Regions from separate parts of the Ensifer sp. LC384 genome, predicted to be linked through region 2. Evidence: predicted binding sites of a transcription regulator. Region 2 holds the regulator's gene; each other region holds the start of a gene.
The links. Region 2 encodes PhoB, which activates phosphate uptake and scavenging genes when phosphate is short. Its sites were predicted from a motif close to TGTCATNNANCTGTCAT; they were not measured.

Region 1 (9,872 bases), on a different contig from region 2:
GGGCATGCGGCTGCCTGCAAAGAACGCCTCGCCGTGTCCCATCATGACCGCCGCCATATGGGCGAGCGGCGCCAGATCGCCGGATGCGCCGACCGAGCCCTTTTCCGGTATGACCGGGATCACGCCCTTGTCGAGCATGGCTTCGATCAGCCGAACCAGTTCAAGGCGCACACCGGATGCGCCGCGGCCGAGAGAAACGAGCTTCAGCGAAAGGATCAGGCGGACGATGTTTTCTGCGAGCGGCTGGCCGACGCCGCAGCAATGCGACAGGATCAGGTTGCGCTGCAAGGTGGCGACGTCGGCGCTGTCGATCTTGATCGATGCCAGTTTGCCGAAGCCGGTGTTGATACCATAAACCGGCGCATTGCCGGCAACGATCTCGGCGATGCGCCTGGCTGCCTTTTCAATGCCGGTGTCGAAGGACGGATGCAGACGGGCAGGCTCGCCGGTCCAATAGATGGTCTCGAGATCCCTCAGCGGAACCGAGCCCGGATGCAGAATGATGGTCATAGACCGGTCCTTTCGCCCTTAAAGATGCGCAGATGAAGTGGATTGAAGCCGATGCGGTAGACGAGCTCGGCCGGATCCTCGATGTTCCAGAGTGCGAGATCGGCGGACTTGCCGGCTTCGAGGGTGCCGGTTTCGCCGAGAAGCCCGAGCGCACGCGCCGCCTCGCGGGTGACGCCGGCGAGGCATTCGGCAACCGTCAGCCGGAAGAAAGTCGCCGACATGTTCATGGTGAGCAGCAGCGAGGTCAGCGGCGAGGTGCCGGGATTGCAATCCGTCGCGATGGCGATATGCGCACCGGCGGCGCGCAGCACGTCGACCGGCGGTAGCTGCTTCTCGCGCAGCGCGTAAAACGCGCCAGGCAGCAGCACGGCGACGGTGCCCGATCTGGCTATCGCCTGTGCGCCGTCAGCGTCGAGATATTCGAGATGGTCCGCAGACAATGCGCCGTAGGAGGCGGCAAGCTTGGCGCCGCCGAGGTTCGAAAGCTGTTCGGCATGCAGCTTGACCGGCAGGCCGAGGGCCTTGGCCCGATCGAAGACGCGGGCGATCTCGGCGGTGGAAAAGGCGATGCCTTCGCAAAAGCCGTCGACGGCATCGACCAGCCCCTCGGCGTGGGCGGCATCAAGACCTGGTAGCACCACTTCGGCAATGTAGTCGTCGTTGCGCCCCTTGTATTCGGAGGGTGTCGCGTGCGCTGCCAGATAGCTTGTAACGACCCGAACCTGACGTTTGTCGCCAAGCTTGCGCGCGGCGCGCAGCATGTTGAGCTCGGCATCAATATTGAGGCCATAGCCGGACTTGATCTCGACCGTCGAAACGCCTTCGGCAAGCAGGGTGTCGAGCCGCGGCAGGGCGCTTTCGACGAGCGCGTCGACGGAGAGCGCATTGGTTGCCTTGACCGAGGAGACGATACCGCCCCCGGCCCGGGCGATTTCCTCATAGGACGCACCTTCAAGCCGCATCTGGAACTCGCGAGCGCGGTTGCCGCCGTGGACGAGGTGCGTGTGGCAGTCGATGAAGGCGGGCGTCATCACCCGGCCTTCGCAATCCGTGGCTTCAAGCGTGCGGGAGAGGTCGGTGGGAAGGTCGCTCTCGGCACCGGCAAAGGCGATGCGTCCGTCGACGACAGCCACCGCGCCTTTTTCGACCATGCCGAGGCCGTCTTGATTGGGACGCAGGGTCGCAAGGCGGAGATTGCGCCAGATGCCGGACGCGTTTGCGGTGGTCGAAAATTGACTCATCAGCCGATCCCCTTCTGTTGGATATAATGTATATACATAATAATCGCTCGACAAGAGGAAAATTGACTTGCCGTTGGAAAAGGAAAGGGGATGTGCAAGGGATTGATGCCGAACGACGGGATTCAAACGCAAAAGACCCCGGAATTGCAGCTCCGGGGTCTTGCAAAATGGCGTCGATGAAAACTGGCCGTTCAGGCCGGATGGGCGGCATTCATGCGCAATCGCTCGACCAGGTCGACGAAGCGACGTCCGGCAATCTCCAGGCGACCGCTGTTGTCGATGAGCGTGACGTCCGGCCCCGATGTCACATCAGGCACCTGTCGGGAGAGCCGGCGCAGCACATCCTCTTCGCTTTCGCGTCCGCGCTCGGCAAGACGCTTGGCAAGCACGGCGGGTTCGGCCGTGATGACCGTGATGGCGATATTGCCGAAGGCGGCGCGGAATGCCGGCAGGGCGCTGCGGCTGCCGTTGACGATGGCCGTCGTGCCGTTTTCGACATTGCGGCGAACGTCTTCGGGAATGCCGTATTTCAGGCCGTGCGCATCCCAGGACACGGCGAAGGCACCTGCCTGCTCCATGTCGACGAACTCCGCGACCGAAACGCTTTCATGCACCTCGCCGCCGGCGTCCGACGGCCGCGTGATCACGCGGCGAACGAAGTGGATATCGGCGCAATCGGAAAAGTGCCGGGCGGCAAAGCCCATGACGCTGTCCTTGCCGGCCCCGCTCGGGCCGACCACGACGACGAGCGCGCCGCGCCTGAGTTCGATCTGGCTCATGCGACACGCCGCCCTTCGCGCCAGACCGAGCGCACCACCGGAATGCCTTCCTGACGGTGAACGCGGGCGATGTCGGCGCGCAGGCCGACGGCGATGCGGCCACGATCGTCGAGGCCCACGGTGCGGGCAGGGGTGGCGCTGACCATGGCGATCGCCTTCGGCAGGTCAATGGCTTCAAGCTCGTCGGCCAGCACGAACGGCGCGTGGATCAGGCTGAAGGGCACATAATCCGACGAAAGCACGTCGAGCACGCCGCGGTCGGCAAGGTCGCGTGCTGCGATGTTGCCCGAATGCGACTTGCCGCGAACGATGTTCGGCGCGCCCATGAGCACGCTGAGGCCGGCGCGATGGGAGGCCTCGGCCGCCTCGAAGCTGGTCGGGAACTCGGCGAGCTTGATACCGTAGCTGATCGATTCGTCGACATGGTCGATCGTGGCGTCATCATGGCTGGCGATGGTGATGCCGCGCTCGGCGCAGGCCTTGGCAAGTGCATCGCGGTGCGGGCCGGCATATTTCGCCGAAAGCGCCTGCTGGCGTTCGACGAACTTGGCGAACTCGGCATCCGACAGGCCGCGCTTGGATTTGTAGTAGAGCGTGTACTGGTCCATCGTCTGGAACTGCCGCTGCCCCGGCGCGTGGTCCATCAACGAAACGAGCTTCACCTGCGGGTCGTCCTGGAAGTCCTCGTAGTGGTCGAGCACGTCAGAGGTCGAAACCTCGCAGCGCAGATGGATCAGATGGTCGGCGCGCAGGCGGCCTTCCTGCTTGGCCTGGGCCAAGGCGTCTGCCATGCTGCGCATCTCACCCTTCTGGAAACCGCCGTCTTCGTCCGAACCGAGGCGCAGACAATCGAAGACGGTGGTGATGCCCGAAGTCACTACCTGGGCGTCGTGCGCCTGGATCGCCGCGATCTTCAGCCAGCGAACGCCGGGCCGTGGCGAGTAATGCGCCTCGAGGTGGTCGGTGTGCAGCTCGATCAGACCGGGCAGCAGATAGTCGCCTTCGAAGTCTTCGCCGGTGTTGGTGTTGCCCTTCGAGATATCGGCGATCTTGCCGTCGCGGATCAGCACCGAGCCGTCGAGGATACTGTCCTCTAGAACGATGCGGGCGTTGGTCAGGACTTGTTCTTTGCTCATCTCATGCGATCTTTCGTTGTGTCGCGCCGCCCAGTGGCAGCAGGGAATGGACCAGAAACGGTGCGCCACGGTGCGGCTCGACGAAGAGCGCAACGGACGTAACGTCAAGCGGCTTGCCGATATGATCGGCAAAGGTGCTCTCAAGCACGGTCCGCATTTTTTTTTCTGCCTCTCCCGGAACCGGCCCTGTCAGCGTCAGATGGAACTGGAACTCTTCGAAAACATAGGGATAGCCCCATGTCTTCAAGTATTCCCTCTGCCGATCCGGCAGTTTTTCCGGGTTGCGTCGCGCCATGTCTGCGTCCGACAGCGGCGCCCGAAACGGCTCAAAGTATTGCACGGACTGCGCCGCGAAATCTTGCAACGCCTCGCAATGGGTCGCAGAGACCAGGGCGAAGAACGGGCCAAGCTGATGCAGCGTGAGTTCCGGTATCTCGAAAGGCTCGAGATCAGCGGCAAACGCTTCGAAGGCTGCGATCAGCTCGGCTTCGTTGCGGTCTTGGGCAAGAGCGAAGGGCGCCTTGAGGGTGCCGTGAAAGCCGTAGCGCCGAGGATCGGCGGTCAAAGCCTGTCGCGTATCGGCATCAAGGTCGGCCAGAGCCGGAAGTTCGTTGGTCTCGCCGGTAAAGGCGTCACGGCCGAGCCAACGGGCTGCCGTTTGCGACAGCCGGTCGTCCGCCGGCGGCGCGAAATAGATTGCATAACGCACGGTCTTCACTTTCTTGTATCGACCGGCCCGCCGGAACGGCGGGTCGATTGTTCGCGGGATGCGATGCGCAGCTAGCCGATTTCCATGACAACATCATGATGGCTACGGCGCAAAATGCTCATTCTCGTCAATGCGCTTTCTGCCCCATCAGCCGTGAGCGGCAGGCGTTCGAGATGCTGTCGAAAATGAACACGACCAGCAAGATCAGAAGCACCATATAGGCGACATTTTCCCAATCGGAGTTGGTGCGCATCGCTTCCCAGAGCTTCAGGCCGATGCCGCCGGCGCCGACGGCACCGATGATCGTTGCCGAACGCGTGTTGGATTCCCAGAAATAGAGCGCCTGGCTGGCGAAGACCGGCAGCACCTGCGGCAGGACGCCGAACCGCTGGACGGCAAGCGGCGTGGCGCCGACGGATTTTACGCCTTCGCGCTGCTTGTCGTCGATGTTCTCCAGCGCCTCCGAGTAGAGCTTGCCCAAGGTCCCGGTGTCGGTGAAGAAGATCGCCGACATGCCGGCAAGCGGTCCCGGACCAAAGGCGCGCGTGAAGAACAGTGCCCAGATGAACATGTCCACCGAACGCAGGAAATCGAAAAAGCGCTTGACGATCTGGTTGGTCAGGAAATTCGGGGTGATGTTGCGCGCCGCCAGGAAGCAGAGCGGGAACGCCACCAGCGAAGCGAAAAGCGTGCCGACGAAGGCCATCACCACGGTCTGCATCAGCTTGGTCCACACGTCCAGATGCTGCCATTCGGCATTGTAGAGGATGTTGCTCCAGGCGAGCGACAGGTTCGAGCGCGCAGGGTCGATGCGCTCGCCGCTCGTGATCAGCGAAAGCACGTCGCCATAACTCTTGCCGAAGAAGGGCGAGTTGGTGTCGAAGAGGAAATTGGCCCAGCCGAAGAAGCGATTGCGGATCGAGACATCGTCACCTTCGACGTCGGCCCAACCGGTCGCCCCGAAGGCGAGCGTGATCTTCTCGCCGGGGCGTTTCTGCGTGGCCCATGCGGGGAGCGCACCCTGAGGCGTTACCGTGTCCTGACCGTCGACGGCCATGGTCAGCGTCTCGCCGCGATGGGTCGCCTTGACGAGGCCATCGGCAATTTCAATCTTCGTCAGCCTGTCATAGGTGATGACGGCCCTGGTGATGATTTCCTCGGTCCGCGTCTCGACGCGGTTCTGGTCGGTTGCCGCACTGGCTGTGCCGAGCACTGCACCCGGCGCCATGAAGCTGAAGGACGACGACGTCTTCGGTTTTGCGGTTTGCCCGGTAGCAGCCGGCAACTCGACCTTCCGTGTCACGGTTTCCTTGTCGAGTTCCACCCATGCCGGATTGGGATTGTGCCCGAGCGGCGAGTTGCGCTGGTAATCGAGCGTCATCGTTTTATCGCGGGCGATCTTGATCTCGGGGCGAACCTCGTAAGAGACCCAATCGGCGAGATAGGTTCCGGCAATACCCCAATTGGCATTGCCCAGAACGTGCCCGATCGAAAAGAACCACCAGCTGAAGACGAGGTAGGCGACGAGGCCGACACTGATGAGGATCGTGCGCAGGCGCTTGTTCGAGGAACCCTGCAGCAGATGCGGGTGGCGCGAAGCGATCGCATCCATTTCGAGAGCGCTAAGTCTGGTCGTGGAGGTCATGATGCGCACCTACTGGGCAAGCTGGAAGGCCTGGTCGCCGACGAGGCGACGGCGCAGCCATGCGGAAAACTGGTCGACGGCGAAGATCGTTGCAAACATCAGGATGACGATCGCCAGCGTCTTTGCCTGGTGGCCCTGGCCGATCGACAGCCGCAGCAGCTCGCCGATGCCGCCGCCGCCAACCGCACCGATGATGGTCGAGGCGCGGACGTTGATCTCCAGGCGCAGCAGGAAATAGCTGGCGAAATTGGGCAGCACCTGCGGCACCATGCCGAACCAGACGCGCTCGATCCAGTTGCCGCCGGCGGCGCGCAAGCCCTCGTCCGGCTTCATGTCGGCGTTCTCGACTACCTCGAAGAACAGCTTGCCGAGTGCGCCGACTGTGTGGATCGAAACGGCGGCGATCGCCGGTATCGGCCCGAGCGAGAGGATCGCGAGGAAGAAGCCGGCGATGACCACTTCTGGAAAGGCGCGCAGGATTTCCATCAGCCGGCGCACGAAACCACGCACCCACGGATTGGGCATCAGGTTGCGGGCGGCGAGGAAACAGAAGATGAAGCCGAGGAACGTGCCGATGACGGTGGAGAAGATCGCGATGTTCACGGTCTCCAGCATCTTGTGCACATATTCGGGAATGTAGAAGCTCTCGGTCAGGTAGAGCCGGCCGTCGGGATAATTGTACTTGAAGCTGCCGTCGTCATAGGGCGAGGGCAGGTCGAACATGGCGCGGAAGATTTCCAGACCGTCACGCGGCGCGAGATCGGCGACGAAATCGAAGAAGTGCGGCAGGCGGTCGAAGAATTTGCCGGCGTTGGAATCGTTGGCAAACCAGAGCGAGCCGGAAAGGGCGAGCACTAGCACGGCGAAACCGAGCCAGGAGTAAAGGCGGCGGCGGGAGTTCAGCTCCTGCCAGTGACGCTCGACCAGCGCGCCGTTTTCACTCAGATGCCTCGGGAGCATGGAAGTTGCCATGAATGTTCCGGCAATGCCGGCCTCTGTCGACAGGCGCCGCAGGCGCCCTTGCAAAAAGGCGAACGCTGGCCGCTTTGGCGGCCAGCGTCCTTGAATGATCCGGAAAATCAGCCGCCGATCGTTGCCTTGCGGGCGTCGATGATCGGCTTGTAGAAGTCGGCGTTGACTTCGGTGAAGCCGGTGAAGTCGCCGCCCTGGATGGCGGAGAAGCACGCTGCATCGGTCTTCGGCAGGTCAAGCATGAACTGCTTGAACTTTGCCTTCATGTCGTCGTTCATCGTCGAGCGTACGACGATCGGGCCGTTCGGGATCAGTGGCGACTTCCAGAGCTCGACGAGGTCGTTCATGTCGAGGATGCCCTTGTCGACCATCTTCTTCAGGTTGCCCGAGGTGTAGCCATCCTTGAACTCGCCGACGCCCGAACCGAAGGTCGTGCCGGCATCGAACGTGCCCTTGACGACTTCGAGAACGAGATTTTCGTGACCGCCGCCGAAGCCGGTTTCACCGAAGAATTCCTTGACCGGCGCGCCGATCGTTTCCGGCAGGGTGACGAGCGGGATGAGGTAGCCCGAGGTCGAGTCCGGATCGGCAAAGCCGAGCTTCTTGCCCTTCAGGTCTTCGAGCTTGGTGATGCCGGAATCCTTGCGGGCAACCATGATCGAATGGTAGCCGGTCGAGCCGTCGGTCTGAACCGTCGTCAGGATCGGCTCGACCGCGTCGGCCTTGGCGAGGTAGATCTTGGCAAAACCGGAAGCGCCGAGCTCGGCATAGTCGAGCGTACCGCCGAGCAGGCCCTGGATGACGCCGTCATAGTCGGCGGCGGGGAACAGCGAGACCTTTTCGACACCGATTGCGGCCGGCAGCTTGTCGACGATGCACTGGAAGTTGCGCAGGCGGTCGGCTTCGTTTTCGCCGCCGATGATGCCGACGCGGAATTCCTTGAGGTCTTCGGCCTGGGCGTGGCCGACGAGGGCGAGCAGGGCGACGGCGCCCAGAAGAGCTTTCTTCAGCATAAGGTTCTCCCGTTTTTCCGGTCGTGCCGGATGGTATTCGGTTTCAAAGAGGTGCCCTTGACGTGGGCCTTCGATCCTGGCGGGCGTCAGATGCCGGCCAGTGCCAGCGGCTGGAGGCCGGCAGATGCCGTTTGTTCCTGCGGGATAGCCGCGGGAATGTTGATGCTTGTCGAGGTCATCGATTCCTCGATACCCGTGTCGGCGCCGTAGATCTCGGCGACGGCAGCCGCCGTCAGATCCTTTGGCTGGCCGTCGAAGACGACGCGGCCATGCGCCATGCCGATGATGCGTTCGCAATAGTTGCGCGCGGTATCGAGCGTGTGGAGGTTGGTGATCACGGTGATGCCGTCACGTTCGTTGATGTCGCGCAGCGCATCCATGACGATCTTGGCGTTGAGCGGGTCGAGCGAGGCGATCGGCTCGTCAGCGAGCAGTACCTTCGGCTGCTGCATCAGTGCACGGGCAATCGCCACGCGCTGCTGCTGGCCGCCGGAAAGCGTGCCGGCGGCCTGAAGCGCTGTCTGCTCGATGCCGAGGCGCTCCAGCGCGCCGATCGCCATGATGCGCTCTTCGCGCGTAAACATGTTGAGGATGCTGAGCACCGTCGAACGGTGGTTGAGACGACCCAGCAGCACATTGGTCAGAACATCGAGGCGCGGCACCAGATTGAACTGCTGGAAGATCATCGCGCAGTCGCGCTGCCAGTGGCGCAGGGCTGCACCGCGCAGCGACGAGACTTCCGTGCCGGCAAACTCGATCGAGCCGGACGACAGGTCGACAAGGCGGTTGATCATGCGTAGGAGCGTCGATTTGCCAGCGCCGGATCGGCCGATCACGCCGACCATCTGGCCCTGGGGAATGTCGAAGGTAACCGAGCTCACGGCTGTCTTCTTGCCGAACTGGCGGGTTACGTTCTTCAACTGAAACATTTCTAGCAGGTCCTCTTTCGGGGAGACCGGTCATCGGTATGACACCTGCCATATCGGCGCTTCATGAAAGCGAAATGTCAGTTTCTTGTCGTTTCTGTTACAGTTCACAGCCTCGTCGACATCCTTAACGGAATGTGACAATCACAGCGGGACGAAGGTGCGTCGCCGCTACCTCAGGAAGCGCTCGGGGTTGAACGCTTCGGGATCAAGGCCGTTTGCGGCGAAGCTTTCGGGCGCCGGTGCGCCAATCAGCAGATTGGCGGCAAGCGCGCCCAAGGCCGGCGATGTCAGAATGCCGTAGCCGCCCTGGCCGGCAAGCCAGAAGAAGTCCGGGCGGTCCTTGGCGTGGCCGATCACCGGCAGCTTGTCGGGAGAGAAGCTGCGCAAGCCCGCCCAGCTTTTGAAGATGCGACGGACCGGGACGATCGTCGCCTCCTCGACATAATGGGCGGCCCAGGCGACATCGATTTCTTCTGGCTGCACGTCGGTCGGTTCGCACGGCGAGGCGTCGGCGGGGGAGGCGAGCAAGCGCCCCCCTTCGGGCTTCATGTAGAAGTCTTCGTCGATCTCGTTGATCTCGGGCAGGGTCAGGGCATCGATTTCCGCGGGGAGGTCCACGGTGATCGCGGTGCGCCGATGGGGGACGATACCGACCGGCGACACACCGAAGAGGGTTGCGACCGGGTCGGCCCAGCCGCCGGCGGCATTGACAATGAGCTGCGCGCGGATCTCGCCGGCACTCGTCGAAAGCACCCAGCCGCCTGCCTCGCCGCGGGGAGCCATGACATCACTGCGCTCGATCACCTCGGCGCCGTTGCGACGTGCCCCGCGCAGGTAACCCTGCAGCAGGTTCTCGACCTCGATGTCCCAGAAATTGGGATCGTAGAATGCAGCGGCCACATAGTCGCGGCGCAGGATCGGCACCCGGACGATCGCTT
Region 2 (9,872 bases):
AGTATGCGAGCCCACGCCTGCGTTCGACGGCAAAGCCCTTGCTCGAGGTGCTCGCCGGCATCCCGACCATCGTCTACGGTTTCTTCGCACTGGTGACCGTCGGCCCGTTCCTGCGCGACATCTCTGCCCAGTTGAACGGTCTCGTCACCGGCAACTATCAGAACTTCATCCAGGCGCAGAGCGTCGTGACCGCCGGCATCGTCATGGGCATCATGCTGATCCCGTTCGTGTCCTCGCTGTCCGACGACATCATCACCCAGGTGCCGCGGGCCCTGCGCGATGGCTCGCTCGGTCTCGGGGCCACCCGCTCTGAAACGGTCAAGAAGGTCATCCTTCCCGCCGCGCTGCCGGGCATCGTTGGCGCCCTGCTTCTGACCGCCTCGCGCGCCGTCGGCGAAACGATGATCGTGGTGCTTGCCGCCGGTGTCGCGGCCCGCATGCAAATCGATCCCTTCGAGCCGATGACCACGGTGACGGTGAAGATCGTCAACCAGTTGACGGGTGACCTTGAGTTCACCTCGCCGCAGACGCTGGTTGCCTTCGCACTCGGCATCACGCTCTTCGTCATCACGCTCGGCCTCAACATTTATGCGCTCTACATCGTGCGCAAATATCGGGAGCAGTACGAATGACCGACATCGCTTCCCCGACCGTCCGGATCTCCGCCCGTCCCGCATCCGCAACGCGCGATATCGGCATCAAACGCCGCTACGCAGCCGAGCGCCGGTTCCGTGCCTATGGCATCGGCGCCATCAGCCTGGGCCTGTTCTTCCTCGCTCTGTTGCTGTGGACGGTGGTCTCCAACGGCTACACTGCGTTCCAGCAGACAACGATCACGCTGCCGATCGAATTCAGCGAGAAAGTCATCGACCCCAAGGGTGAGCGCGCCACCGACGGCAAGGTGCTGATGACCGCCAACTATCCGCTGCTGGTGCGTGAGGCGCTGATCAAGCAGCTCGGCATCGATGCGAGCAAGCGTCCGCTGGTCAAGCAGGCCACCGACATGATGTCGGCAAGCTCCCGCACGCTGTTGCGCGACATCGTCGTCGCCGACCCGTCGGTTATCGGCAAAACCATACCGGTGACATTGCTCGCCGAAGCCAATGTCGACTCCGCGTTCAAGGGTCAGATCGACCTGAGCGTCGAGGAGAGCAAGCGCAAGGTCAAGGACCAGCAGGTCACCTGGATGAACGAGCTGGCAAGTGCCGGCGTCTTGAAGAAGAGCTTCAACACCGGCATCTTCACCTTCGGCGCCTCGAGCCGCCCAGAAGCGGCAGGCGTTGGCGTTGCCGCCCTCGGCTCGCTGTTCATGATGCTGATCGTGCTTGTCCTGTCCCTGCCGATCGGTGTTGCCGCTTCGATCTATCTCGAAGAGTTCGCGCCGAAGAACAGGCTGACCGACCTGATCGAAGTCAACATCAACAACCTCGCCGCCGTCCCGTCGATCGTCTACGGTCTCTTGGGTCTGGCCGTGTTCATCAACTTTGCCGGCATGCCGCGCTCGGCTGCCGTCGTCGGCGGCCTGGTGCTGACACTGATGACCCTGCCGACGATCATCATCGCCACCCGCGCGGCGTTGAAGGCGGTCCCGCCGTCCATCCGCTCGGCAGCGCTCGGCCTCGGTGCGTCGAAGATGCAGACCATCTTCCACCACGTGCTGCCGCTGGCGATGCCGGGCATTCTGACCGGCACGATCATCGGCCTCGCCCATGCGCTTGGCGAAACCGCGCCGCTCCTGTTGATCGGCATGGTCGCCTTCGTCGTCGACTACCCCGGCTCGCCGATGGAACCGTCGACCGCACTGCCGGTGCAGATCTACATGTGGGCCAACGAGGCGGAACGCGCCTTCGTCGAGCGCACCTCCGGCGCGATCATCATTCTTCTCATCTTCCTCGTCGTCATGAACCTTGGCGCCATTCTGTTGCGACGTCGCTTTGAGCGCCGTTGGTAGTGAGGTAATTACTATGAACATCATGTCAGAAGCAGCAGTCGAGAAGGCCTTGGATCAGAAAATGAACACTGTGCCCTACAAGATGATCGGCAAGGATGTGTCGGTTTACTACGGCGACAAGCGCGCGCTTTTCGACGTCAACCTCAACATCCGCGAGAACACGGTTACGGCTCTGATCGGCCCTTCGGGCTGCGGCAAGTCGACCTTCCTGCGCACGCTGAACCGCATGAACGACACCATCGAGAACTGCCGCGTCACCGGCAAGATCACGCTCGATGAGGACGATATCTACGACCCGGCGATCGACGTCGTGGAACTGCGTGCCCGCGTCGGCATGGTGTTCCAGAAGCCGAACCCTTTTCCGAAGTCGATCTACGACAACGTCGCCTACGGCCCGCGTATTCACGGGCTTGCCCGCACAAAGGCCGATTTCGACGAAGTCGTCGAGACCAGCCTGCAGAAGGCCGGCCTCTTCAACGAGGTGAAGGACCGACTGCACGAGCCGGGCACCGGGCTTTCGGGTGGCCAGCAGCAGCGCCTGTGCATTGCGCGCGCCGTTGCCGTCAGCCCTGAAGTGATCCTGATGGATGAGCCCTGTTCGGCGCTCGATCCGATCGCGACCGCCAAGGTCGAGGAACTGATCCACGAACTGCGCACGAACTTCACGATCGTGATCGTCACCCACTCGATGCAGCAGGCGGCGCGTGTATCGCAGCGCACCGCGATGTTCCACCTCGGCAATCTCGTCGAGGAGAACGACACCGACAAGATGTTCACCAATCCGGATGACCAGCGTACCCAGGACTACATCATGGGCCGGTTCGGTTGATGGCCGAAGCACCCCTTCAACCCGTTTCCTGAACGCGCCCGCAAGGATCGAAGACTATGTCCATGCACATAATGTCCGCCTACGACGAAGAACTGAAATATCTCACGCGCCGCATCTCCGAGATGGGCGGCCTTGCCGAGCAGATGGTGGGCGAATCCGTTCGCGCGCTGGTCAATTCCGACCTCGCATTGGCGCAGAAGGTGATCTCCGACGACGCCATCCTCGATGAGGCCGAACGCCAGATCGGCGAAAAGGCGATCATCACCATCGCCAAGCGCCAGCCGGTTGCCGCCGACCTGCGCGAGATCATGGGGTCGATCCGCATCGCGTCCGATCTCGAGCGTGTCGGCGACCTCGGCAAGAACAACGCCAAGCGCGTCATTGCCGTTGCCGGCTCCGGCATCCCGCGCAAGCTTGCGCGCGGTCTCGAGCACCTGGCCGAGCTCGCGCTCGTGCAGCTCAAGGAAGTCCTCGACGTCTACGCCTCCCGCTCGCCGGAGAAGGCCAACAGCATTCGCGAGCGCGACGAGGAGATCGATGCGATCTACACCTCGCTGTTCCGCGAGCTGCTGACCTACATGATGGAAGATCCGCGCAACATCACGCCCTGCACGCATCTTTTGTTCTGCGCCAAGAACATCGAGCGTATCGGTGACCACGCCACCAACATCGCCGAGACGATTTATTACATGGCGACGGGCGCGCAGCCGGAAGGCGAGCGTCCGAAGGATGACAATACGTCGACGCTGGGTGCCGTAAAGGACTGAGACCCAAACTCGTTCGAGTGACTGGCTATGAACCTGCTCCGGTCGCAGCCTTGGTTGCGGCCCTGCTTTGTCGCGTCTGAAGCTATTCGTTTTCGCGCGTGCCTTTGAAAGCGCGCGGAGTGCTCCAGATGCTGTATGTTCGAGCATCTCTGCCCGTTCGACCGAACGCGAGACGCTCTGGGTAAGGAGACGTTACCTGATGTTGCCGAAAATCGCCGTTGTCGAAGACGAAGAGGCGCTGAGTGTCCTGCTGCGGTATAATCTCGAAGCCGAAGGGTTCGATGTCGATACGATCCTGCGCGGCGACGAGGCCGAGATCCGCCTGCAGGAGCGCCTGCCGGATCTCTTGATCCTCGACTGGATGCTGCCGGGGGTATCCGGTATCGAACTTTGCCGCCGGCTGCGTCAGCGCCCGGAAACCGAGCGCCTGCCGATCATCATGCTGACGGCGCGCGGCGAGGAGAGCGAGCGGGTTCGCGGCCTTGCCACCGGCGCCGACGACTATGTCGTCAAGCCGTTCTCGACGCCGGAGCTGATGGCCCGCGTCAAGGCGATGCTGCGACGCGCCAAGCCCGAGGTCCTCTCGACGCTGCTTCGTTGCGGCGATATCGAACTCGACCGCGAGACGCACCGCGTCCATCGCCGCACCCGTGAGGTCCGTCTCGGCCCGACGGAATTCCGCCTGCTCGAATTCCTGATGTCTTCCCCGGGCCGGGTCTTCTCGCGGTCGCAGCTTCTGGATGGCGTCTGGGGCCACGATATCTATGTCGACGAACGCACGGTGGATGTGCATGTCGGACGCCTTCGCAAGGCGCTGAACTTCTCGAGCATGCCGGATGTCATTCGCACGGTTCGCGGTGCCGGGTACTCGCTCGAAAGCTGAGCATCCAATCAGTCACTAAAAAGGGGCCGGTTGGCCCCTTTTTCATGCGTTGTTCTCGGTCGCTTTAGCGAGCGCGGCGGCGCTCGGCGGAAGGCTGGTAGGCAAGCCGTGCATGGAAGCTGCAATAGGGCGAAGCTTCCGGGGAGTCGTTGCCGCAGAAGTGGAACTCTTCCTTCAGCGGGTCGCCGATCGGCCACTTGCAGGTGCGCTCGGTCAATTGCGTCAGCTCCAGGCGGCGCGACATCGGCACGACCACATTCGTCTGGATATGGAAGTCCTGTTCGGCAACGAGATCGACTTCGACCTCTTCCTTGAGGACGGTTGCGCCGGCCGAACGGGTAACCGTGCGGGTGGTGACGCGCGACGCGTAGTTCGGAGCGCGCGGCGCCGAGGTCGGGCGCTGCTTCGGCCGGGTCGCGGCGGTGGTTCCGCCAGCCTTGGCCCTGCCCGGTAGGCTCAGTCGGTGAACCTTGCCGATGACCGCATTGCGGCTGACGCCGCCGAGCTGCGCTGCGATCTGGCTCGCGCTCAGGCCCTCGGACCAAAGCTTCTTCAGTTTTTCCACCCGCTCGTCAGTCCAGTTCATTTCTGCACTCTCCGTTCTCAGCGTTGGCGATGGCAGAATCTCTCACCACGCTCCGGAAAAGCTCCGGAGCTGCAACGCGATAACACTTTTGGTGACTAGGTCCGCCGCATGCGTCTAGTAATTGAACGTTAACCTACTGACGGGCGGACTCCGTGGCAAGAGTCCCGGGAATCGCGCCGAATCGATTTCCTAGTTTTCCCCAACTTGCTCGGTGGGCGTTGCATTTTTGCAAGCCCCGCCGCGCGTTTTTTTCGTCGCATGGATCAGACCCGTCCGACCGCACTGCAAGGCTTGGTTTTGTTGACATTGCGCTGCGAAATAGGAATAGTGCCTGCGCCGCCGCAAGGCGGCATTTTTAATTTTTTGCCGCGCTCGACACGGGCTCGGATCGATGCCGATAGCAATGAAGGAGAGGCTCGCCATGACTGCAACCACGCCGCTTTACGACACCTACATGCGTGCGCCGTTGCGTTTCGAGCGAGGAGAGGGCGTCTGGCTGATCGCCGAAGACGGCTCGCGCTATCTCGACTTCGCCGCCGGCGTCGCCGTCAACTCGCTTGGCCATGCCCATCCGCATCTGGTCGAGGCTTTGAAGGCGCAGGCCGAGAAGGTCTGGCACCTGTCCAACCTCTATGAGGTTCCGGGCCAGGAGAGCCTGGCGCGCCGGCTGACGGCCGTCACTTTCGCCGACCGTGTGTTCTTCACCAACTCGGGCGCCGAAGCACTCGAATGCGCGATCAAGACCGCCCGCCGCTACCATTTTGCCAAGGGCAATCCGGAGAAGTTCCACGTCATCACCTTCGAGGGCGCCTTCCACGGACGCACGATCGCGACCATCGCCGCCGGCGGTCAGCAGAAGTACATCGAAGGCTTCGGCCCGAAGGCTCCGGGTTTCTACCAGGTTCCGTTCGGCGACATCGCGGCGGTCAAGGATGCGATCACCGACGAGACGGCGGCGATCCTGATCGAGCCGATCCAGGGCGAGGGCGGCATCCGCCCGGCCACCAAGGAGTTCATGCAGGAACTGCGCGCGCTTTGCGACGAGTTCGGCCTGCTGTTGATCCTCGACGAGGTCCAGTCCGGTGTCGGCCGCACCGGCAAGCTGTTCGCCTATGAATGGGCCGGCATCCGTCCCGATATCATGGCTGTCGCCAAGGGGATCGGCGGCGGCTTCCCGCTCGGCGCCTGCCTTGCGACCGAAGAGGCGGCGGCCGGCATGGTTGCCGGTACGCACGGCTCCACCTACGGCGGCAACCCGCTCGCCATGGCGGTCGGCAACGCCGTGCTCGACGTCATCCTGGCCGACGGCTTCCTGGAGCAGGTTCGCGACGTCGCGCTGGTCTTCCGCCAGGGTCTCGCCTCGCTGAAGGACCGGTTCCCCGATGTGATCGAGGACATCCGCGGCGACGGGCTGATGCTCGGCATCAAGGCGAAAGGCCCTTCGGCCGATCTCCTGAAGGCGATCCGGGCGGAGAAGCTGTTGGCCGTTCCCGCCGGTGAGAACGTGCTGCGCCTGCTGCCGCCGCTGACGGTGACCGCCGAGGAAGCGCGCGAAGGCCTGGCGCGGATCGAGCGCGCGGCCGAAGCCGTGAGAAGCAGCAGCGGCACCGCCGCAGCCTAGTTTTTGAACCGGGAGATCGGTAGCGATTTTCCCAAGGGTCCATGCGCGAATCCGAGGTGTCGAAGCGTCTATCGTGCTCTTCGACACCGGTCGTGCTTCAGGGGCCATTCTGAGGACAGGAATTCAGTACGATGGCAGGCACAAGACACTTCATCGATCTTTCGGCCATGACGGCGGCGGATCTGCGCACGATTATTGACGACGCACGCGTGCGAAAGACGGCGACCAAGGCTGGAACCGCCGCGAAGCCGCTCGCCGGCAAGATGCTGGCGATGATCTTCGAAAAGCCCTCCACCCGTACCCGCGTCTCCTTCGATGTCGGCATGCGCCAGCTCGGCGGCGAAACCCTGTTTCTCTCGGGCACCGAGATGCAGCTCGGTCGCGCCGAGACCATCGGCGACACCGCCAAGGTGCTGTCGCGCTATGTGGACGCGATCATGATCCGCACGACCGACCATCGCCGCCTTCTCGAGTTGGCCGAACACGCAACGGTGCCGGTCATCAACGGCCTGACCGACGACACCCATCCCTGCCAGATCATGGCCGACATCATGACCTTCGAGGAACACCGCGGACCGGTGAAGGGCAAGACCATCGCCTGGACCGGTGACGGCAACAACGTGCTTCACTCGCTGATCGAGGGCTCGGCCCGTTTCGGCTACCGCATGAACATGGCGGTGCCGCTCGGCTCCGAGCCGCATGACAAGATCCTCAACTGGGCGCGCAACAATGGCGGCGAGATCCTGCTTTGCCACGAGGCCGAACAGGCCGTTGCCGGTGCCCATTGCGTCGTCACCGACACTTGGATCTCCATGAACCAGGAGCATCGCGCCCGCGGCCACAATGTCTTCCAGCCGTTCCAGGTCAACGAAGCGTTGATGAAGCACGCGTCGCCGGACGCGCTGTTCATGCACTGCCTGCCGGCACACCGCGGTGAGGAGGTGACCGACGAGGTCATCGACGGCCCGCAGTCGGTGGTGTTCGACGAGGCCGAAAACAGGCTGCATGCGCAGAAGTCGATCATCGCCTGGTGCATGGGGCTCGTCTGATCGGCGCGTCTGCCTATTGAAATTACCTGCATGCGACCCGATTTAGGCCGCATGCGGGACGTTCCGTGGTGGAAACAACGGACGCAACCTGACGACAGGCAGCGCATGGTGGCCGGCAAGACGGCACATGCCTGCTGGACAAATCCGTTTCTGGCGGGATCAAATAGGGTAACGGGCAGGCCGCGCCGGGGGATGTTTATGTCCTCTGCGCGGCCTTCTCCGGTGACGTAAGGAGCAGCAGATGACTGAGATGGCACCAGGACTTGGCGAATTCGATTTTGCCGGTGACGACCATGTCGTGCCCTTCCAGGTGGAAGGCCTCGATGTGCGTGGCCGTGCCGTTCAGCTCGGCCCGATGCTCGATGCAATCCTTGAGCGCCACAACTATCCGCTTCCGGTCGCTCGGCTCGTTGCCGAGACCGTCGTGCTGACCGTGTTGCTCGGCACGTCGCTGAAGTTCGAAGGCAAGCTTATCGTTCAGACGAAGGGCGACGGTCCGGTCGATCTCGTGGTTGCCGATTTTGCCACGCCCGATCGGGTGCGCGCCTATGCCCGCTTCAATGAGGAAGCGTTGGCTGAAGCTCTGAAGGACGGACGCACGCAATCGCACGAGCTGCTCGGCAAGGGCGTTCTCGCGTTCACCATCGATCAGGGCGCCCATACCCAGCGCTATCAGGGCATCGTTGCGCTCGATGGCGCCACGCTCGAGGAAATCGCCGGCGTCTACTTCCGCCAGTCGGAACAGATCCCGACCAAGGTACGCCTTGGCGTCGCCGAACTGCTCGACCGCGACGAGAACGGCAAGCCCCGCCATCGCTGGCGTGCCGGCGGCATGGTCGCGCAGTTCCTGCCGGATGCGCCGGAGCGCATGCGGCAGCCGGATCTCTCAGGTGGCGACAGCGACAGCGACGACAACGAGCACCTCTTCGACGAGGATGATCTCTGGGCGGAAGCCAAGGTCATGGTCGAGACGATTGATGCCGACGAGCTGACCGACCCCATGGTCGGTACGGAACGTCTGCTCTATCGGCTGTTCCATGAGCGCGGCGTTCGCGTTTACCAGCCGCAGGCGGTATATGATCGCTGCAGCTGCTCGCGCGAAAAGATCCGTTCGGTGCTGACCGGGCTGCATGCCGACGATATCGAGAGCACGATCGAAGACGGCCTGATCAAGGTGACGTGCGAGTTCTGCTCGACCACCTATCGCTTCGAGGCAGGCGAAGTCCGCCAGCAGTGATACCAACCTGCGCTGATATTGACCTCTTGCGCCGGAGCGATTTTGGTTTCGGGCAAGGAGAAAACCGCAACCGGACCCAAGCGGTCCGGTGAGGATTATCGACGCCGTCCGGAGGCCAAAAGCGCCCGGCCCTTCGGGTGGGCCGTGTGTCGGCCACCGGCAGCGTCGCAATCCTCGACCGATGCCAAGGCATCGCTCTGCGGTATGCGCCTTGCCGGATGACCGCACACGGTCCCACGCAAGAGGTCAATATCAGCGCAGGTTGGTATAAGGCACCTCAATTCAGGGTTCGAACGAGCCCTGGCGAATCGAGCGAGAAGGCGGGGATGGCCACTTTGAAGGTTTCCCCGCCTTCCGATTCCATGCTGTAGTGGCCGAACATCACGCCCGAGGGCGTATCCAGCGGGCATCCGGAGGAGTATTCGTAGGTGTCGCCCGGGTTCAGCAACGGCTGCTCGCCGATGACGCCGGGGCCGCTGACCTCGTCCACCTGGCCGTTCTCGTCGGTGATGTGCCAGTAGCGCGTCATCAGCCGAACCGTCTCGGCCGAGTGGTTGGAGATGACGATGCGGTAGCCCCAGACGTAGCGGCTGTCATCCGGATCAGATTGCTCTTCCAGATAGTACGGCTCCACCGTAACTTCTATGTCGCGAGTGAGCGCGCGATACATGGGCAACACCTTGTTTCAAGTCTTTCAGGGTATTCTACAGCAATATGGTTTCGTCAAGAATAACGGCAGGATTGCAGGCGTCCGCGACCAAGCTGCGGGAAGGCGAGGCCTATGCTTGATGGCGCGGTGAGAAAACGCCTGGGTCCGAGGCTGGATCGGCTGGGTGCGGCGCTCGCCCGAAGAGGTGTCAGCGCCAATGCAGTCACGATGACCGGCCTCGCGCTCGGCCTCGTTGCCGCCCTCCTGATTGCCGGGCAATATTATCTTGCAGCGGCCGCC
Region 3 (9,872 bases), on a different contig from region 2:
CGAGCAGGCACAGCGCAAACTGAGCTGAAGGACAGGCATAGATATCTCAGGTCCCCGGCGCTCTGCGGCGGGGGCCGTTTTCCCGTTTCGATGAGACATTCACTCCTGGGAGGACTTTCATGACCGAGCAATATGGCCGTCTCGACGGCAAGATCGCCATCGTCACCGGTGGTACGCAGGGGCTGGGCGCAACGATCGCCAGCCTGTTTGCGGAACGTGGCGCGCGAGGCGTCGTCATCTGCGGACGCAACGCGGCCAAGGGCGAAGCGAAGGCCGAGCAGATCCGCAAGGCAACCGGCGCGCAGGTGCATTACGTCGAGGCCGACCTAGAAAAGGTCGAGGATGCCCGCAAGGTCGTCAGTGCCTGCGACGCGACATTCGGGCGTGTCGATGCCCTGGTCAACGCGGCGGCGATTACCGATCGCGGTACCATTCTCGACACCAGCCCCGAGCTGTTCGACCGAATGTTCGCCATCAATGTCCGTGCGCCCTTCTTCCTGATGCAGGAGGCGGTCAAGGTTATGCGCCGCGAGGGCACGCAGGGAACGATCGTCAACATCGGTTCGATGTCGGCGATGGCCGGGCAGCCGTTCATCGCCGCCTATTGCTCGTCGAAGGGCGCCCTGGAGACTCTGACCAAGAACACCGCCTATGCGCTGCTGCGCAACCGCATTCGCGTCAACGGCCTCAATATCGGCTGGATGGCTTCCGAGGGCGAAGACCGCATCCAGCGCGAGTTTCACGGGGCGGCTGCCGACTGGCTCGAAAAGGCCGCCGCCAGCCAGCCCTTCGGCCGCCTCGTCGACCCAAAAGAGGTCGCGCGTGCCTGTGCTTATCTGTCGTCGGATGAATCCGGACTGATGACGGGTTCGGTCATCTGCTTCGATCAGTCGGTCTGGGGCGGCTATGACGGCTCGCCGCATCCGGTCGCGCCGCTCTGACAGCGAGCGGCACGGGCGGCGGGTCGCAAACATCGGTCGCTGCCGATTGACCTTGGGACTGCCGGGGCCGCCATCTCGGGTTTGCTTGTCTTTCCATTCCGCCTGTGTCCATATGGCACCGTCAGGTGCCCGCGATGCGGGAGAATCGGGAATCCGGTGTCACTCCGGAACGTGCCCAACGCTGTGACGGGGACGGCTGCCTCTAGGGATTTTGAGCTTACTCAAGGTCTTGCCACTGGATCCTCATGTGATCTGGGAAGGTGAGGCGGCCGGTTGATCCGAAGTCAGAAGACCGGCCTGGCAAGATGGACCGATATCCGCGCGGACGGCGGAAGGTTGTGCATTGTTGGGGATCGAACGATGCGGACTGACGCGAATGGCGGCCTTGCAGCCGCCGAGGCCTTTTCACCCGACGAGCGTGAAGCCGTCTATAGGGCGATCGAGACGCGCCGGGATGTCCGGGACCAGTTCTTGGCCGAGCCTTTGCCCGACGATGTGGTGATGCGCCTGCTGAATGCCGCGCACCGCGCGCCGTCGGTGGGTTTCATGCAGCCATGGAATTTTGTCGTCGTGCGCCGGGCAGAGACCCGCGAGCGAGTATGGCAGGCCTTTTCGCGCGCCAACGATGAAGCTGCACTGATGTTTGACGGTGATCGCCAAGCGAAATACCGCTCGCTGAAACTGGAGGGGATCCGCAAGGCACCGCTCAGCATCTGCGTCACCTGCGACCGCACGCGCGGCGGGGCGGTCGTTCTTGGGCGCACCCACAATCCGCAGATGGATGTTTATTCCACCGTCTGTGCCGTGCAAAATCTGTGGCTCGCCGCGCGCGCCGAAGGCGTCGGCGTCGGCTGGGTCAGCATCTTTCACGAAAGTGAGATCAAGGCGATACTCGGCATTCCCGATCACATCGAGATTGTCGCCTGGCTTTGCCTTGGCTTCGTCGACCACCTCTACCAGGAGCCTGAACTTGCGGTGAAGGGTTGGCGCCAGCGGCTGCCGCTGGAGGAACTGGTATTCGAGGAAGGTTGGGGAACGCGACGCGGTGCGGAGTCCGGCACGCTGATCAGTTGTTCTGGACCGGCTGGTAGCCCGGACCCTTCGGATGGCGTAGATCGATCGACGTTTCCTCCTGGGGAAGGAACGTCGGGCCGATGATCCGCACCTTGCTCTTGGCGGGATCGTAGGGGCGCTCTTCCGTAGCCGCTTTGGCGGCAGCGGCTGCCGCTTCCTTCTTGCCTTCGATGACCATGATCGACGATTCGCTGCTGCCGGTATTGCCGCCGCCAGCCTTGGGCGTTGTGGCCGCCGTCTTTGGAATTCGGCAGCTGCAAACTCCGGGCTTGCCGACGCCACGCGTGCGATAGGCGAAAGCGTTCGGCAGTTCCGTATAGGGGCGCCCCGTCGAGGCGGAGACCATCTGGTCGCTCTCTTCGGTTGCAAGCTCGTGGAAGAAGAGTTCAGTTTCCGCGTCCGGGCAACGGGCGCGGCAGGCCTGCTCGTCGCGGGCGAAATCCGCCGGGCTCGCCTCGGACGAGATCGGGAAGAAGGCGCCGTCACAGGTGCGTACGCACATGGTGCGAAGCGTGCCGGAATAGACGCCGCTTTCCGGCGGGTAGGTGCCTGCTTCGTGGTCCCGTAGCATCGGGCCGTAGGATTCGTCCGGCGGCAGATCGCGCAGGATGTTGCGATGCGTTTCCGGCTCATCCGGGTCGGCGCTGGCGAACTCCTCGCGATCGCCGTAACAACCGTTGATTTCGAGCGCGGCCAGGATGCGTCGTCGCGTATCGTCGCCATCGCCTGACATGAGCTGCTGGCGCTCTGACTTGAGGATGCGCAGATTGTCTTCCATCTCGGCGATCAGGCTGTTGATGTCGGCGCAGATATTCGGGTCGCCGCCGTTGAAGACGACGACGCTGCCCGTGCCGCAGCCGGCGCGTCGGCGGTCGTTGCGCGCCCGGCGCAACTCGATGTTCTGCCTGGAAATCGCGCTCGCATAGTCGCGCGTGTCGGCCGTTGTCGCGATGGCGGCGGGGAATTCGGCAAGCCGGGTGTTCAGGCGGTCGCATACGCTGGAGGCCAGCGCCTGATCGGCCAGAACCAGAAGCAACGGCAGGCTCGCCGCCGCAAGGGTTTTGATGTTCCGGAACAAGGCGAACGTCTCTTCCTGCAACCGCACGGGCGCCACCCTTGTTGTGCGGGATCGGTCGCCGCCGGCAATTCCTGTTTCCGCCCTATCATAAGGCTTGTCGCCGCCGGTGCAACGACAAGCCTCGCATTGCGTTAACAGCTCCGTCCGATGGGAGGAACGGACGGTGCTGATCCGAGATCAGGCGGCGCGCGCCGTTTCCAGCGACATCGGCCGTTCGAGAACCGTACCGTCGATCGCTGCTACTGCCTTCATGGTACTGAGCAGCGACGGCGTCACCTCCCAGGCGACTGCCACGGCATAGACTGAGCCGATCCGGTGCGGGTCGGCGATACGCTCGCCGGGGCAACCCATGCGGCGGAACATCCGCTCGAGGAAGACGTCGGTCACCGTCACGATATGGCTGATACCGGACGCAAGTCCGAGTTCACCGACACCACACATCAGTTCTGCGGCGGCCACGGTCACCTGGTTCGAGGCGCGGTCCTGGGAGATCCCCGGGTCGATGCAGAAGCGGCTCGATTCCCAGATCGAGGCGCTGCGGATCTGCGGGTTGTCACCAAGCAGGATTGGAAACGTATCGTCCAGCATGTTGGGGCCGAGCGTCGGCAGCAATCTCAGCGATCCGCGCAGCTTTCCCGTCTCCGGCGAATAGGACAGCACATAGAGCGGATTCGACTTGTCATAATTGTCGATCTCCCATTCCCCATCGGTCTGCACGTCCCATTTCAGGAAATCGTGGAAGACGCGCTTGCGCAGCTTGAACATCTCGTCGATGGCCTGTGGGTGCTGTCCGCGTGTCCTGCCGTTGAGGATCCTGATCATCGTTTTCTCCATCCTTGTTTTGGGGGATGGCGCGATGCTGTCAGTCCTGCGGCAGTGACGAAACTGTCGGTAGTGACAGTTCCTGAAACGGCTTTTTCCCTCTAAATTTCGATGGGTTTTCAGATGGGCGAAGGAGGAGCGTCTTGGAGCGGGATCAAACCGTTGGGATCAGCGCATGGCGAACGGCCTGCGCCACGGCCTGCGTGTTGGAAACGACGTTGAGCTTTCGGCGGGCGTTGGTCATGAAGAAACGCACGGTGCGTTCGGAAATGCCGAGAATAGTGGCAATCTCCCAGTAGCTTTTACCGGCCGCCGACCAGGTCAAAACCTCGGTTTCACGGCCTGTCAGGCGCATTTCGCGCGTGTTCAGCCCCCCGGTCATGGCTGCATTCTCAAGCATGCCGGCGTGAAACAGGTTGGCGGCGAGCTGGAAGTCGCGCAGGTGGTTGCGCCGATAGATCGACCACTCTGCGGCCGACATGTTGACGTTTATGGCAAGCAACGCCATGCGGCCGGCCGGCGAGGGCAGCGGCAGGGCGACACCTTCACTGGAAAGCCCGATCTCTTCGGCCGTCTTGAACAATGGCTCGCATTCGGGAAAGCGATGGCGCGCCGTTGTCCATTCCACGGGCCTGACGCCGCCGAGCGCCAGCTTGAGGATGGGGTCGATACGGTAGAGCCCCCGCGTCAGATAAAGCTCGGCCGCGTAGGCACCGAAGGTGTGGTGCAACCGGCAGATCTTGAGCTCGTCTGGGTAGGGCTCGGCTTCAAGATAAAGGAGATGAGCGATGCGAAAGGTACGGCGCATCAACGTAAAGAAATGGGCCGGCTCGATACAGCCTCCGCATTCCAGGATTTCCAGCATGTCGAGGACAGCCTGTTGTTCAGTCATGCCACAACACCGATTCTTGCCCTGAAACCCCACAATGGTTGGGGGTTCACCTTTTGTCCAGAAGCAGCAGCCGTATTTGCTGTGGATTGTCGATCCCTGCAAACAATGGTTGTTGCCAGCGATCGCCAGAGCAACACAGGGCCGCCGGATGCAGCGGCCCTGTAAACGAGGGCGCCGTTAGCCCGGATGGCTGGCCTCGACGACGGCGAGTGCCGCCATGTTGACGACGCCGCGCGAGGTTACCGAAGGCGACAGGATGTGCGCCGGCAGCGCCGATCCAAGCAGGATCGGGCCGACATGCAGGCTGTCCGTCATCGTCTTGACGACGCCAAGCGTGATGTTGGCGGCATCCAGGTTAGGGAAGACCAGCAGGTTGGCTTCGCCCGACAGCGTGCTGTTGGGCATGACGCGCTGGCGCAGCACTTCGGAGATGGCGGAATCACCGTGCATTTCGCCATCGACTTCCAGGTCGGGTGCGAGTTCGCGCACAAGCTGCAGCGCCTGGCGCATCTTGGTAGCACTTTCGGAATCGCGCGAGCCGAAGTTCGAGTGCGAGACCAGAGCGGCGTGCGGCGTAATCCCGAAGCGCCGAATCTCCTGTGCCGCCATGACGGTGGTCTGGGCGATCTCTTCAGCGCTCGGGCAATAGCTGACATAGGTGTCGGTGAAGAACGTGGCGCCGCGCTGCGAGATCAGCAGACTGAGCGCGGAGAAGTCGAGTACGCCTTCGCGCTTGCCGATGATCTGCGAGACGTCGCGCAGGTGCTTGCTATAGCGTCCTTCGACGCCGCAGATCAGCGCATCGGCTTCGCCGCGCTTGAGGGCAAGAGCACCGATGACGGTGGTGTTGGTACGAACGATCGTACGCGCGGCTTCCGGTATGACGCCGAGCCGGCCGACGAGGGCGAAATAGTCCTCGACGTAGTCGCGGTAGCGCGGATCGCCCTCGGGGTTGACCACTTCGAAATCGACGTCCGGTCGAACGCGCAGGCCGTAGCGACGCAGGCGCGTCTCGATGATCTGCGGACGGCCGATGAGGATCGGGCGCGCGGTTCCTTCTTCCAGCAGGACCTGGGCGGCGCGCAGCACGCGCTCGTCTTCACCCTCAGCGAAGATCACGCGGTTCTTCTGCGCATTCTTGGCGGCGGCGAAGACCGGCTTCATGATGAAGCCCGAACGGAAGACGAAGCGGTTCAGCTTGTCGAGATAGGCGTCGTAGTCCTGGATCGGACGGGTGGCGACGCCGCTTTCCTCGGCAGCCTTAGCGACGGCCGGCGCGATCCTGAGGATCAGGCGCTGGTCGAAGGGCGACGGGATCAGGTAGTCGGGACCGAAGACCGGCGTCTCACCGGAATAGGCGCGGGCGGCCACATCGGACGGCTCCTCGCGAGCAAGGCCGGCGATGGCACGGACCGCCGCCATCTTCATTTCTTCGTTGATCGTGCTTGCGCCGCAGTCGAGCGCACCGCGGAAGATATGCGGGAAGCAAAGCACGTTGTTGACCTGGTTGGGGAAATCCGAACGGCCGGTGCAGATCATTGCGTCAGGGCGTGCCGCACGGGCAGCCTCCGGCATGATTTCCGGTGTCGGGTTGGCAAGCGCCATGATCAGCGGCTTTTCGGCCATCTGCACGAGCAGTTCCGGCTTCAGCACGCCTGCAGCAGAGAGACCGAGGAAGACGTCGGCGCCACCGATGCTGTCGGCCAGCACGCGGTTGTCGCTTTCCTGGGCGTAGACCGATTTCCATTCGTCCATGAGCACTTCGCGGCCCTTATAGACGAGGCCCTCGAGGTCGTGCACCCAGATGTTCTCGCGCTTGGCGCCAAGCGTGACCAGCAGGTTGAGACAGGCGAGCGCTGCAGCACCCGCTCCGGAGGTGACGATCTTGGCCTTGGCGATGTCCTTGCCGGCCAGCTCCAGACCGTTGAGGATGGCGGCCGCAACGATGATCGCGGTGCCGTGCTGGTCGTCATGGAATACGGGGATCTGCATCCTTTCGCGCAACTGGCGCTCGACCTCGAAGCATTCCGGCGCCTTGATGTCTTCCAGGTTGATGCCGCCGAACGTCGGCTCCAGCGCCGAAATGACGTCGACCATGCGCTCGATGCTCGCCGCGTCGATCTCGATGTCGAAGACGTCGATGCCGGCGAATTTCTTGAACAGGACGGCCTTGCCTTCCATCACCGGCTTGGAGGCGAGCGGGCCGATATTGCCGAGGCCAAGAACGGCGGTGCCGTTGGAAATGACCGCGACAAGATTGGCGCGCGCCGTGTAATCGGCGGCCATCTCCGGATTGTCGCGGATGGCGATGCAGGGGGCCGCGACGCCGGGCGAATAGGCGAGCGCGAGGTCGCGCTGGTTGCCGAGCGGCTTGGTGGGCTGGATTTCGAGCTTCCCGGGGCGAGGGTAACGATGGAAGAAAAGGGCCTGCTGGTCGATGTCACCGCTGGCCGGACCTGTTTGGGATTTGGTTTTGTCGCCCGTGCTCATAGTCTGCATTCCTCTTTTTTGGACGTGGCCTTGTGGCATGAATTGCGAAGCGCGTACAGTTTTTGCGCGGTTCTTTTCAGCCGGTGCGACGAAGCGGCCGGCGTCCGTGTCATCTTCCTGAAACACGAGTCTGGTTTTGACGGGCCCCAGAAGGCGCAATCAAGACGAGGCTGGTATGATGGCGGCACCGCAAAACAACTCCGTACGACACCTCAGGACGTTGTTCATCTCCGACGTCCATCTCGGCTCCAAGGCCGCCAAAACCGACTATCTCATTGATTTTCTGCGCCACCATGAGGCGGAAACCATCGTTCTCGTCGGCGACATCGTCGATGGGTGGCGGTTGAAGCGCAGCTGGTACTGGCCGCAAAACTGCAACGACGTCGTCCAGAAGCTGCTGCGCAAGGCGCGCAAGGGCACACGCATCGTCTACATCCCCGGCAATCACGACGAGTTCATGCGCGATTTCCCGGGCGTTCACTTCGGCGGCATCGAGGTGGCGCAGCGTCACATGCACAAGGGCGCAGATGGCCGCAATTATCTGGTGCTGCACGGCGACGAGTTCGATGTGGTGGTGCGCAACGCCCGCATCCTCGCCTATCTCGGCGACTGGGCCTATGACACGGCGATCGCCATCAACATCGGCCTTGCTGCCATACGCCGCCGGCTCGGCATGCCCTATTGGTCTTTCTCGTCCTGGGCGAAGCTGCAGGTGAAACACGCCGTCAACTTCATCGGCGAGTTCCAGAAGGTGGTGGCCGACGAGGCGCGGCGCCATGACGCGCAAGGGGTGATCTGCGGCCATATCCACCACGCGGTCATCGAAGATATAGGTGATATCAGATACATCAATACCGGCGACTGGGTCGAAAGCTGCACGGCGATCGCTGAACATCACGACGGCACCATGGAACTGATCACCTGGCACCAGATGCGCGGCGGCGTCTCCGAGGCCGAGGGAACGGCCGACGCGGAACGCTTGCTGGCACAGTTGCTGACGCAACGGGCGGCCTGACAAGCACGGCGGCGAGACGCAAACTTCGCCTGTAGCGAAATCTAGGTTGTGGCGATCCTGCTGTGGGCTATGCTATTGCTGGCCGATAGCCATCAGGTTCTCCCATGATTCCCTCCCAAGCGCCCGCTGCAGTGGGCCCGCCACCGCGTTATTTTACGCTTCGCACCGCCTTGCTCTTTTGCGCACCGTTGATCGTCAACGGTTTCGCCATGCCGTATTTTCCGGTGTGGCTGACGACGCTTTCCATGAGCGATTTCGAGATCGGCGTCGTGCTGGCATTGCCGATGTTCGTACGCGTGTTCACAGCGCCGATAGCGGGCGTGATCGCCGACCGGCTCGGGGAGCGCACGATTGTCTTGATCTGGTCCGGATTCCTGTCGTTGGCGACCGCCTTTGTGCTGTTCTATGCTAGGGAGTTCTGGCCGGTTCTGATCATCTATACGCTGCAGTCGGCGGTCTATTCGCCCTATGTGCCGATCGTCGAGGCGATCGCGCTTTCCGGTGTCCGGCGCTGGGGCTTCGACTATGCGCAGATGCGGCTTTGGGGTTCCGTCGCCTTTATCGGTGCCACCATGCTTGGCGGCTGGATGATCGGTATCTTCGGTGGAGACATGGTGCTGCCGGCGATGGCGATCGGCTTCGGCCTGACGATCCTGATGGCCTTCGCGGCGCCGCGTGTCGGCCGGCCGCGGCGCCCATCACCGATCACGGCGCTGACCGAGCCTCCGCCGAAGTCGTTACGCCAGCTTGATCTGCAGCTGCTGCTCGTCGGCGTGACGCTGGTGAACGCCAGCCATGCGATGCTCTTCGCTTTCTCGGCGATCTACTGGCAGCATATCGGCTATAGCGGCACGGAGATCGGCATTCTCTGGAGCGCGGGCGTCGCCGCCGAGGTGACGATGTTCATCTTCGCCAAGGCGATCATCCGGCGCTTCAGCGTCTGGACGATGATCCTGTCCGGCTGCTCGCTGGCCGTCCTTCGGTGGATTATCTTCCCGATGGATCTGGGCTTTTCCGGCTACTTCGTGCTGCAGTGCTTTCACGCCTTCACCTACGCGATCATGCACACCGGCATGCAGAACAAGCTCGTGGAGCGCGTCGTCGAGGAGCAGGAGGCCTCGGCCCAGGGGCTTTACTTCTTCTACACCGGCATCTTCACGGCGATCTTCACCTTCCTGTCCGGCTATCTCTATGCCTGGTACGGGGTGAACGGGTTCTATTCGATGTCGGTCGTCGCTTTTGCCGGTTGCTGCTTTGCCGTCGCCGCCTGGTACCTTCAGCCCCAGAGGCGTGGCTCCGGCGGAAAGACCAGCGAGGCTTCGTAGCGCAGGCCAGGCGTGCGATCGCGCGCCAGGAGCAGAGGACCGTCGAGGTCGACGAAATCCGCGCCCTGCGCCGCCAGGATCGCCGGTGCCATGCCGAGCGAGGTGCCGACCATGCAGCCGACCATCACCTTGAGGCCGAGCGACGTCGCCGCATCGCGCATGCGAAGCGCTTCCGTCAGCCCACCGGTCTTGTCGAGCTTGATGTTGACCGCATCATAGCGGCCGACGAGGGCCG

Region 1: the regulator PhoB is predicted to act here: its motif matches at 4,460-4,476, upstream of BC363_RS32890 (DUF1045 domain-containing protein).
Region 3: the regulator PhoB is predicted to act here: its motif matches at 7,405-7,421, upstream of BC363_RS25885 (UDP-2,3-diacylglucosamine diphosphatase).

What each region holds. Positions count from the first base shown of each region.
Region 1 is NZ_MBST01000089.1:210,790-220,661, forward strand. It holds gene hutH (histidine ammonia-lyase) at 1-510, opposite strand, end outside; gene hutI (imidazolonepropionase) at 507-1,751, opposite strand; gene phnN (phosphonate metabolism protein/1,5-bisphosphokinase (PRPP-forming) PhnN) at 1,943-2,530, opposite strand; gene BC363_RS32885 (alpha-D-ribose 1-methylphosphonate 5-triphosphate diphosphatase) at 2,527-3,666, opposite strand; gene BC363_RS32890 (DUF1045 domain-containing protein) at 3,668-4,375, opposite strand; gene phnE (phosphonate ABC transporter, permease protein PhnE) at 4,503-6,020, opposite strand; gene phnE (phosphonate ABC transporter, permease protein PhnE) at 6,030-6,992, opposite strand; gene phnD (phosphonate ABC transporter substrate-binding protein) at 7,100-8,005, opposite strand; gene phnC (phosphonate ABC transporter ATP-binding protein) at 8,092-8,934, opposite strand; gene BC363_RS32915 (FAD-binding oxidoreductase) at 9,103-9,872, opposite strand, start outside.
Region 2 is NZ_MBST01000013.1:93,554-103,425, reverse strand. It holds gene pstC (phosphate ABC transporter permease subunit PstC) at 1-632, shown strand, start outside; gene pstA (phosphate ABC transporter permease PstA) at 629-1,951, shown strand; gene pstB (phosphate ABC transporter ATP-binding protein PstB) at 1,965-2,780, shown strand; gene phoU (phosphate signaling complex protein PhoU) at 2,837-3,547, shown strand; gene phoB (phosphate regulon transcriptional regulator PhoB) at 3,747-4,430, shown strand; gene BC363_RS12365 (GcrA family cell cycle regulator) at 4,495-5,016, opposite strand; gene BC363_RS34355 (hypothetical protein) at 5,206-5,439, opposite strand; gene BC363_RS12360 (aspartate aminotransferase family protein) at 5,438-6,637, shown strand; gene argF (ornithine carbamoyltransferase) at 6,769-7,686, shown strand; gene BC363_RS12350 (Hsp33 family molecular chaperone) at 7,928-8,923, shown strand; gene apaG (Co2+/Mg2+ efflux protein ApaG) at 9,201-9,593, opposite strand; gene BC363_RS12340 (CDP-alcohol phosphatidyltransferase family protein) at 9,705-9,872, shown strand, end outside.
Region 3 is NZ_MBST01000045.1:124,808-134,679, forward strand. It holds gene BC363_RS25850 (phytanoyl-CoA dioxygenase family protein) at 1-28, shown strand, start outside; gene BC363_RS25855 (SDR family oxidoreductase) at 120-941, shown strand; cobalamin riboswitch at 1,048-1,257, shown strand; gene bluB (5,6-dimethylbenzimidazole synthase) at 1,302-2,099, shown strand; gene BC363_RS25865 (DUF2865 domain-containing protein) at 2,008-3,093, opposite strand; gene BC363_RS25870 (acyl-homoserine-lactone synthase) at 3,271-3,915, opposite strand; gene BC363_RS25875 (LuxR family transcriptional regulator) at 4,070-4,807, opposite strand; gene BC363_RS25880 (NADP-dependent malic enzyme) at 4,985-7,297, opposite strand; gene BC363_RS25885 (UDP-2,3-diacylglucosamine diphosphatase) at 7,473-8,312, shown strand; gene BC363_RS25890 (MFS transporter) at 8,417-9,637, shown strand; gene dgcA (N-acetyl-D-Glu racemase DgcA) at 9,589-9,872, opposite strand, start outside.